2 regions of the Streptomyces sp. NPDC002104 genome follow, and region 2 is predicted to be linked to the other one. Evidence: riboswitches for the same ligand, from Rfam matches in the RefSeq annotation. Region 2 holds a riboswitch; the other holds the start of a gene.
The links. Region 2 has a riboswitch for cobalamin ahead of metE (5-methyltetrahydropteroyltriglutamate--homocysteine S-methyltransferase). Riboswitches for the same ligand answer to the same signal wherever they lie in the genome.

Region 1 (4,872 bases), on a different contig from region 2:
CAGGCCAGCGCGTCGGCGTCGACGGCCTGCGGGAGCGGGGTGGCGGCGGCCGGGACGGCGGTGCCGGACGCGGCGCGGGCGATCTTCGTCGCCGGGCGCGAGCGCAGGTAGTACGTGGTCTTCAGCCCCTGCTTCCAGGCGTACGCGTACATCGAGCTGAGCTTGCCGATGGTGGGCGTCTCCAGGAACAGGTTCAGCGACTGCGACTGGTCCAGGAACGGGGTGCGCGCCGCCGCCATGTCGATCAGGCCGCGCTGCGGGATCTCCCACGCCGTGCGGTACAGGTCGCGCACCTCCGCCGGGATCCAGCCGAAGCCCTGGACCGAGCCGGAGGACTCGCGCAGCGCCTCGCGGGTCTGGGCGTCCCAGACGCCGAGCCGCTTGAGCTCCTGCACCAGGTAGCCGTTGACCTGGAGGAACTCACCGCTCAGCGTCTCGCGCTTGAAGAGGTTGGAGACCTGCGGCTCGATGCACTCGTACACGCCCGCGATGGAGGCGATGGTCGCCGTCGGGGCGATGGCCAGGAGGAGCGAGTTGCGCATCCCGGACGTCGCGACGCGGGCGCGCAGCGCGTCCCAGCGCTCCGGCCAGTTCAGCTCGACTGCGTAGTGATCGGGGTGCAGGACGCCGCGGGCCGTGCGGGTCTGCTCCCACGCGGGGAGCGGGCCGCTGCGCTCGGCCAGGTCGCAGGAGGCCTCGTACGCCGCGAGCATGATGCGCTCGGAGAGCTTCGTGGACAGGGCCTTCGCCTCGGGGGAGTCGAAGGGCAGCTTCAGCTGGAAGAAGACGTCCTGGAGGCCCATCGCGCCCAGGCCCACCGGACGCCAGCGGGCGTTGGAGCGGCCGGCCTGCTCGGTCGGGTAGAAGTTGATGTCCACGACGCGGTCCAGGAAGGTGACCGCGGTGCGGACGGTCTCGTCCAGGCGCTCCCAGTCGATGTCCCCGGACTCGGCGAGGACGAAGGCGCCGAGGTTGACCGAGCCGAGGTTGCAGACGGCCGTCTCGCCGTCGTTGGTGACCTCGATGATCTCGGTGCACAGGTTCGAGGAGTGGACGACGGTGCCCGGCTCGGCGGTCTGGTTCGCCGTGCGGTTCGAGGCGTCCTTGAAGGTCATCCAGCCCTGGCCGGTCTGCGCGAGGGTGCGCATCATCCGGCCGTACAGGTCGCGGGCGGGCATGGTCTTGCGGGCCAGGCCCGACTCCTCGGCCTTGCGGTACGCGGCGTCGAACGCGTCGCCCCACAGGTCGACCAGCTCGGGGACGTCGGCGGGGGAGAACAGCGACCAGTCGGCGTCGGCGTTCACGCGGCGCATGAACTCGTCCGGCACCCAGTGCGCGAGGTTCAGGTTGTGCGTGCGGCGCTGGTCCTCGCCGGTGTTGTCGCGGAGCTCCAGGAACTCCTCGATGTCCGCGTGCCAGGTCTCCAGGTAGACCGCGGCGGCGCCCTTGCGGCGGCCGCCCTGGTTCACGGCGGCGACGGAGGCGTCCAGCGTCTTCAGGAACGGCACGATGCCGTTGGAGTGGCCGTTGGTGCCGCGGATCAGCGAACCGCGGGCGCGGATGCGGGAGTACGACAGGCCGATGCCGCCGGCGTGCTTGGACAGGCGCGCGACCTGGTGGTAGCGGTCGTAGATCGAGTCCAGCTCGTCCAGCGGGGAATCCAGCAGGTAGCAGGAGGACATCTGCGGGTGCCGGGTGCCGGAGTTGAAGAGGGTGGGGGAGGAGGGCAGGTAGTCGAGGCGGCTCATCAGCCGGTAGAGCGAGGCCACTTCCTCGACGGCCTGGACCGTCTCGTTCTCCGCGAGGCCGCAGGCCACCCGCAGCATGAAGTACTGCGGGGTCTCGATGACCTGGCGGGTGATCGGGTGGCGCAGCAGGTAACGGCTGTGCAGGGTGCGCAGGCCGAAGAAGCCGAAGCGGTCGTCGGCGCCCTCGGCGAGCGCGTGCGCGACCAGCGCGTCGAGCCGGCTCGCGTGCAGGCGGACGAAGTCGGCGGTGCGGTCGGCGATCAGGCCCTCGCGGTGGCCGACCTCGACGGACTCGGAGAAGGAACCGGAACCCTGGCCGGCGGCCTCGTCGCGGACGGCCAGCGTCAGCAGGCGGGCGGCGAGGCGGGAGTACGCCGGGTCCTCGGAGATCAGCCCGGCGGCCGCCTCGGTGGCGAGCGTACGGAGCTCCGCCTCGTCGGCGGCGGCGCTGCGGCCGCGCAGCGCGGCGGCGGCGACCCGGCCGGGGTCGGTGTCGGGCAGGTCGGCGGTCAGCTCGGTGAGCGTGCGCAGGAGCGCGGCCCCCGGACCCTCGTGGGCGGACGGGTCGGACTCGGCGCGCGGTGCGGAAGGCGCGATGGTCACGGGGGGAGCTCTCCCTCGCTCGGCTCCGGGAACACCTTTGGTGCGGGGCGCGAGGGGGCGCACGTGGGGAGCGCGTGCCTGGCAGGGCTGTGCGCATGCGCCACGTGGCGTCCACCGGCCCAACCGCGAGGCCCGGACGTGTCTGCACCCGGTTCGGTCGAGCCGGGCGCACTGTCGACAGGTCCTCGGACTTGCGGATGCACCGAGCGAGTCGGTGCATTTCATACCGTTGCGGGACAGTTCCGGATTCCCACCGGATTCCCCTGCGACGACAGCGAGCATGAGCATACATGTGGGGGCCGGTCCTTGCGTGAGCCCCCACATGTTGTGTCGCTCCCCGAGCCGGGTGCGTGACTACAGCTCCAGGCGGTAGGTGAGCAGGGGCAGGCCCGGAACCGGGTACCAGTCCCGCTCCGGCGTCCGTACGAAGCCCAGCCGGTCGTAGATCCGGTGCGCCCCGAGCATCTTCTCCGTGGTCGACAGCACCAGGTGGCCCACGCCCTCCAGCTCCCGGGCGCGGCTCACGCAGGCCCGTACGAGGGCCTCGCCCGCGCCGCGGCCGCGGGCCGCCGGGGAGACGGCCAGCATCCGGAACTCCGCCTCGCCGGGGCCCGCGATGTCGCACAGCGGGCTGCCGGGAGGGGCGAAGGTCACACCGCCGAGCAGCGTGCCCTCGTACTCCGCGACGAGCACTTCGCCGTCGGGGGCCCGGCCGGCGACATCGCGCAGCCTGCTCAGGTAGGGGTCGTCCGCGGAGAAGTGCAGCAGTCCGTCGTCGAGGTAGGCCCGTGCGGTGATCTCGCCGAGCTCTTCGTATTCGGCGGCCGCCGCCGTCCTGATGATGATGTCCATGGCATCGAGTGTGCGACAGGGAAAGGGAAGGGGCCGCCGCGTTCCGTCGGGTGGACGGTGGACGCGGCGGCCCCTGCGGGACCCGCCCGTTCAGCAGCAGCGGAACCCTTCGCGCGGGTCGCCCTCACGGGCGTCCGTGCGGGCCCGTTCGAAGGCCCGGCGGGACGGGACCGGCGCGTCCGGGTCGTGCGTACGGGCGTGCGCGACGTAGCGGTCGTAGGCGGCCTCGCCCGAGAACTCCCGTACGAAGTACCGGGCCCGGCCCAGTACGTGGCGCAGGCGGGTCATCACGCCGGCTCGCGTACGGGGTCCTTCGCGAGGCCCCCGCCCGAATCGAGCCCGGCGGCCGCGAGCTCGGCCCGCTCCTCGGCGGTGGGGATGAGCCCGGCCGGGGCGACGAGCTTGGACTCGGTCCACGGGACCTCGGCCAGGGTGACCGACTCGGGCTTGCGGATGGCCCCCAGGCAGGTCCGGGCCGCGTCCACGAGCACGATGACGATCAGCAGGGCGAAGAACACCGACAGCACGCCGTCCACCGTGGCGTTGGTGACCACGGTGTGCATCTCGTCCATGGTCTTGGCGGGCTTGAGGATCTTGCCCGCGTCGATCCCGTCCTGGTAGACGTCCCGCTGGGCGAAGAAGCCGATCTTCGGGTTGTCCGAGAAGATCTTCTGGTAGCTGGCGGTGAGCGTGACGGCCAGGTCCCAGGCCAGCGGAACGCCCGTCACCCAGGCCCACTTGAGCCGGCCCGACTTGATCAGCAGGGTGGTGCAGACGGCCAGGGCGACCGCCGCGAGCAGCTGGTTCGCGATGCCGAACAGCGGGAAGAGCTGGTTGATGCCGCCCAGCGGGTCCTTGACGCCGACCCACAGGAAGTAGCCCCAGCCGCCGACGACGATCGCGCTGGCGAACCAGACGCCGGGCTTCCAGCTGACGTCCTTGAAGGACTTGTGCACGTTGCCGAGGGTGTCCTGGAGCATGAAGCGGCCCACGCGGGTACCGGCGTCCACGGTCGTCAGGATGAACAGGGCCTCGAACATGATCGCGAAGTGGTACCAGAACGCCTTCATCGAGGAGCCGCCGACCACGGCCGAGAAGATCTCCGACATTCCGAGTGCGAAGGTCGGTGCGCCACCGGTACGGGACAGCAGGCTGGTCTCCTCCACGTCCTTCGCGGCCTGGGCGAGGGCGTCGGGGGAGATGGCGAAGCCGAAGTTCGTGACGGCCTGCGAGGCCGTCTCGACGGTGGCGCCGACGACCCCGCCGGGGGAGTTGATGGCGAAGTACAGGCCGGGGTCGATGATGCAGGCCGCGATGATCGCCATGATGGCGACGAAGGACTCGGTCAGCATCGCGCCGTAGCCGATGACCCGGACCTGGGTCTCCTTCTGGATCATCTTGGGGGTGGTGCCCGAGGAGACCAGGGAGTGGAAGCCGGACAGGGCTCCGCAGGCGATGGTGATGAAGACGAACGGGAACATCGAGCCGGCGAAGACCGGGCCGTCGCCGCGCGAGGCGAACTCGGTGACCGCGGGCATCTTCAGCGTCGGCATGGCGATGACCACGCCCACGGCCAGCAGCCCGATGGTTCCGACCTTCATGAAGGTGGAGAGGTAGTCGCGCGGGGCGAGCAGCATCCACACCGGCAGGACGGACGCCACGAAGCCGT
Region 2 (4,872 bases):
GAGCACGCCGAACAGCGAGGTGAGCGCGACCCACAGGCTGCGCCGGTCCAGGCGGAGGTAGCGGCGCAGCTCGTCGACCCGCAGGAAGCCGCGTACGGCGAAGATGACGATGGCGCCGAGGACCGGCTCGGGCAGGTCCGTGAACAGCGGGGTGAGGAAGGCGCCGGTCAGCAGGATCAGCCCGGCCGCGATCAGGGAGACCATCGGGGTCCGGCCGCCCGCTCCGGCCGCGGCCGCGCTGCGCGAGGCGCTGCCGGAGACGACGAACCCGCGGAACAGCCCGACGGCGATGTTGCTGAGGCCGATGGCCGCCATCTCCCGGTTGGCGTCCACCTCCTGGCCGTGTTCCCGGGCGAAGCGGCTGGCGATGCTGAAGGCCTCGGCGAAGACCACGAGGGCCACGCCCAGGGCGCCCCCGGACAGGGCGATCCAGTCGGCGGCCGGGATCCCCGGCAGGTGGGGGACCGGCACGGCCGGGGGGATGTGCCCGACGGTGTCGACGCCGTGGTCTTCGAGGTCGAGGGCGGCCGACAGCAGGAGGGCCGCCACCAGGACGATCAGGGAGGCGGGCAGGCGGGGCGCGAGGCGTTCCAGCACGAACAGCAGGGCCAGCGCGCCCGCCCCGACGGCCAGAGTGGCCAGGGACCAGTGCGGGGCCCCCGACAGGACGGTCCACAGCCGCTCGAAGAAGGTGCCGTCACCGCCCGGCACCCCGACGAGCTTCGCGGCCTGCCGGACGACGATCGTCAGGGCCATGCCGAACAGGAAGCCCACCAGGGCCGGTTCGGCGAGGAAGCTGGTGAGGAACCCGAGCCGGGCCAGCCCCGCCGCCAGCAGCACCGCGCCGACGATCACCGCGAGGGCGGCCGACAGCCCGACGGCGTCCTGCGGGGCGGGACCGACCGCCGAGACGGTGGCGGCCGAGAGGACCGCGGCGGCCGAGGTGGCCCCGATGAGCAGGAAGTTGGAGCGGCCCAGCAGCGCGTACACGAGGAGGGCGACCGGGGCCGCGTAGAAGGCGTTCTGCGGCGGGACCCCGGCGATCTGCGCGTAGGCGACGCACTCGGGCACGATCAGCGCCCACGCGGTGAGGGCGCCCAGCGTGTCGCCCCGCAGCCATCTGCCGCGGTAGCGGCGCAGCCAGGGGGCGAAGGAGCCCGCCCCGTCCTTGTCGTGCGGTCCTGCTGTCCGCGGAACGCTCACCGCTCGGGCCCCTTCCTCAGATCCTCGGGTCGGTGGACATCCCGCAACGGGGCGGGGTCACCGCCGCGGCCCGGGACCGGGGAGGAGTCCCCGGTCCCGGGCCACGGCGTCACGGCGTCACGGCGTCGTCAGGGCCCCCGGCGGCGCCAGCTCAGGCGGCGAAGACCTCGCGGAGCTGCTGCTCCTGCGTGCCGGAGAGGTTGGAGCGGATCAGCTGGGCCTGCCCGCCGGGGAAGGCGCCGCGGACCCGCTCGACCACGGCGTCGGAGGAGAGCAGGAACAGCGCCGAGGTCCCGGGCTTCACTTCGGACTTCACCGTGTCGATGAACTGGTCGTCGATGCCGACGTCGGAGAGCGATCCGCCGATGGCCCCGGCCGCGGCGCCCACGGCGGCGCCGAGCAGCGGCACGAAGAACAGGAGCCCGAAGAGCATTCCCCAGAAGGTGCCGGAGAGCGCGCCCGCTCCCGTGAGGCTGTTCAGCTGCTGGGTCTTCGGCTTCTCGGCCCCGTCGCGCCAGGTGACGACCGCCGCGTCGTGCACCTGTATCAGCTGTTCCTTCTGCAGGGCGAGCAGGGCGGACTCCGCCTGCTGCGCTCCCTCGGGTGTGGGGAACTTCCAGACGGTGAGAGTGGTGGATGCCACGTAACGCTCCAGTTCATGGACGGTGTTACCGGCGTCCAGTACAACCCAGAATCCGACAATTCACCATAATTAGAATTAAGCTAACTTTCTGTTATCTGTCGGGCCGTCAGTGTGATTCGCCCGTTCGGCGGTGCCCGGCCCGCCGGTCTCGCGCCCATCCGTGTCCCACGTCACCGTCCGGCATGCGGGAAGTCGTGTTCATTCCCCGGGCGGTCGGCCTAGTGTGGGCCCCGCAGCTGGTTCGCCCCCGTCCGCCAGGCGGGAGGCGTCGTAAGAGGGAACCCGGTGGGAATCCGGGACTGCCCCGCAGCGGTGAGTGGGAACGACCGCCGTCATACGCACTGGGACCGGAACCGGTCCTGGGAAGCGACGGCCAGTAGGTGGGGGCCCTTGTGGTCCGCGCGCCCGCGAGTCCGAAGACCTGCCCGTTGCCCGTGCGCGATCGACCGCGCACGGTTTCCCGGTGACCTCGTGGGCGGGTCGGCGTGCACCTCGGACGGACCCCTCCGTCGCGTACCCCGTCGTACGCGACCTCGCGGCCCGCCCGCTGCCGCACCCTTCGCGTCCGCGACCCGTCACCGGGTTCATGGAGACACGCTCGCGAAGGAGAGTTCCGTGACCACCGAGTCCGCAGCCGCGCCCGTAGGGGCCACCGTGTACGGCTACCCCCGCCAGGGACCCAACCGGGAACTGAAGAAGGCGACCGAGGGCTACTGGAAGGGCCGCGTCAGCGCCGAAGCCCTCCGCGAGACCGCCCGCGACCTGCGCCGGGCCAACTGGGCCCAGCTCGCCGAGGCCGGCATCACCGAGGTTCCGACCGGTGACTTCTCGTACTACGACCACGTCCTGGACACCACGGTCATGGTCGGCGCGATCCCCGGCCGCCACCGGTCCGCCGTCGAAGCGGACGCCCTGGACGGCTACTTCGCGATGGCCCGCGGGACGCAGGACGTGACCCCGCTGGAGATGACCAAGTGGTTCGACACCAACTACCACTACCTGGTCCCCGAACTCGGACCCGACACCGTCTTCACCGCCGAACCGGCCAAGCAGGTCGCGGAGCTGAAGGAGGCCCTGGCCCTCGGGCACACCGCCCGCCCGGTCCTCGTCGGCCCGGTGACCTACCTCCTCCTCGCCAAGCCCGCGCCCGGCGTGGCGGCCGGCTTCGATCCGCTCGCCCTCCTCGACCGGCTGCTGCCCGTCTACGCCCAGGTCCTCGCCGCCCTGCGCGCCGCGGGAGCCTCGTGGGTCCAGCTCGACGAGCCCGCCCTGGTCCAGGACCGCACCCCGGCCGAACTGAACGCGGCCGCCCGCGCCTACCGCGAGCTCGGCGCGCTCACCGAGCGCCCCAAGCTGCTCGTCGCCTCCTACTTCGACCGGCTCGGCGACGCCCTGCCCGTCCTGGCGAAGGCGCCCGTGGAGGGCCTCGCCCTCGACTTCACCGGCCGGGCCGCCGCCAACCTCGACGACCTCGCCGCGGCCGGCGGCATCCCCGGCAAGCGGCTCGTCGCGGGCGTGGTGGGCGGCCGCAACATCTGGATCAACGATCACCGGAAGTCGCTGACCACCCTCGGCACCTTGCTCGGCCTCGCCGACCGGGTGGACGTGGCCGCCTCCTGCTCCCTGCTGCACGTCCCGCTCGACGCCGACGCCGAGCGGGACATCGATCCGCAGATCCGCCGCTGGCTCGCCTTCGCCCGCCAGAAGACCGCCGAGATCACCACGCTGGCCCGGGGTCTCGCCGCGGGCACCGACGCCATCGCGGCCGAACTCGCCGCGAACCGGGCCGACCTGGCCTCCCGCGCCGCCTCCCGGATCACCCACGACCCGGCGGTCCGCGCCCGTACCGCGGCGATCACCGACGCCGACGGCCACCGCGCCCAGCCCTACGCCGAACGGGCCGCCGCCCAGCGCACCCACCTGGGCCTGCCGCTGCTCCCCACCACCACCATCGGTTCCTTCCCGCAGACCACGGAACTGCGCACCGCCCGCGCCGACCTGCGCGCCGGACGCATCACCGAGGCGGCCTACGAGGACCGCATCCGGGCCGAGATCCGCGAGGTCGTCTCCTTCCAGGAGAAGACGGGCCTCGACGTGCTGGTACACGGAGAGCCCGAACGGGCCGACATGGTGCAGTACTTCGCCGAGCGGCTGACCGGCTACCTCGCGACCCAGCACGGCTGGGTCCAGTCGTACGGCACCCGCTACGTCCGCCCGCCGGTCCTCGCCGGGGACGTCTCCCGCCCCGATCCGATGACCGTCCGCTGGACCGCGTACGCCCAGGAGCAGACGGCCAAGCCGGTCAAGGGCATGCTCACCGGGCCCGTGACCATGCTCGCCTGGTCCTTCGTACGCGACGACCAGCCCCTCGACGAGACCGCGCGCCAGGTCGGACTCGCCCTGCGCGACGAGGTGAAGGACCTCGAAGCGGCCGGCACGTCCGTCATCCAGGTCGACGAGCCGGCCCTGCGCGAAACCCTGCCGCTGCGCGCCGCCGACCACGCCGGCTACCTGGCATGGGCCACCGAATCCTTCCGCCTCACCACCAGCGGCGTCCGACCGGACACCCAGATCCACACGCACATGTGCTACGCGGAGTTCGGGGACATCGTCGGGGCCATCGAGGACCTCGACGCCGACGTCATCAGCCTGGAGGCGGCCCGCTCGCACATGCAGGTCGCCGACGAGCTCGCCGGCGCGGGCTACCCCCGCGAGGTCGGCCCCGGAGTCTGGGACATCCACTCCCCGCGCATCCCCTCGGCCGGGGAAGCGGCGGCCCTGCTGCGCAAGGGACTTGGGGCGATCCCCGCCGAACGGCTCTGGGTCAACCCCGACTGCGGTCTGAAGACCCGGGGCTGGTCCGAGACGCGGGCCTCACTGGAGCACCTCGTCGAGGCGGCCCACCGGGTGCGCTCGGAGATCCCGCCGGGCGCCTGACCGCGCGGAAGGACGGCCGGCACACGGGGCATCCGTGTGCCGGCCGCCGGTACGCCTGTACGCCGGTGGCGTGGGCGCGGTGGGCCGGT

Region 1: it holds a riboswitch for cobalamin, as region 2 does, so the genes downstream of both, ACWCP2_RS21945 (ribonucleoside-diphosphate reductase subunit alpha) here and metE (5-methyltetrahydropteroyltriglutamate--homocysteine S-methyltransferase) in region 2, are expected to answer to the same signal.

Annotation. Positions count from the first base shown of each region.
Region 1 covers NZ_JBSFDF010000026.1:18,551-23,422, forward strand. Annotated here, with positions in the region: gene ACWCP2_RS21945 (ribonucleoside-diphosphate reductase subunit alpha) at 1-2,351, opposite strand, end outside; cobalamin riboswitch at 2,511-2,639, opposite strand; gene ACWCP2_RS21950 (GNAT family N-acetyltransferase) at 2,706-3,203, opposite strand; gene ACWCP2_RS21955 (YbdD/YjiX family protein) at 3,294-3,491, opposite strand; gene ACWCP2_RS21960 (carbon starvation CstA family protein) at 3,491-4,872, opposite strand, start outside.
Region 2 covers NZ_JBSFDF010000001.1:150,764-155,635, forward strand. Annotated here, with positions in the region: gene ACWCP2_RS00685 (SulP family inorganic anion transporter) at 1-1,203, opposite strand, end outside; gene ACWCP2_RS00690 (DUF1269 domain-containing protein) at 1,355-1,846, opposite strand; cobalamin riboswitch at 2,067-2,289, shown strand; gene metE (5-methyltetrahydropteroyltriglutamate--homocysteine S-methyltransferase) at 2,462-4,783, shown strand.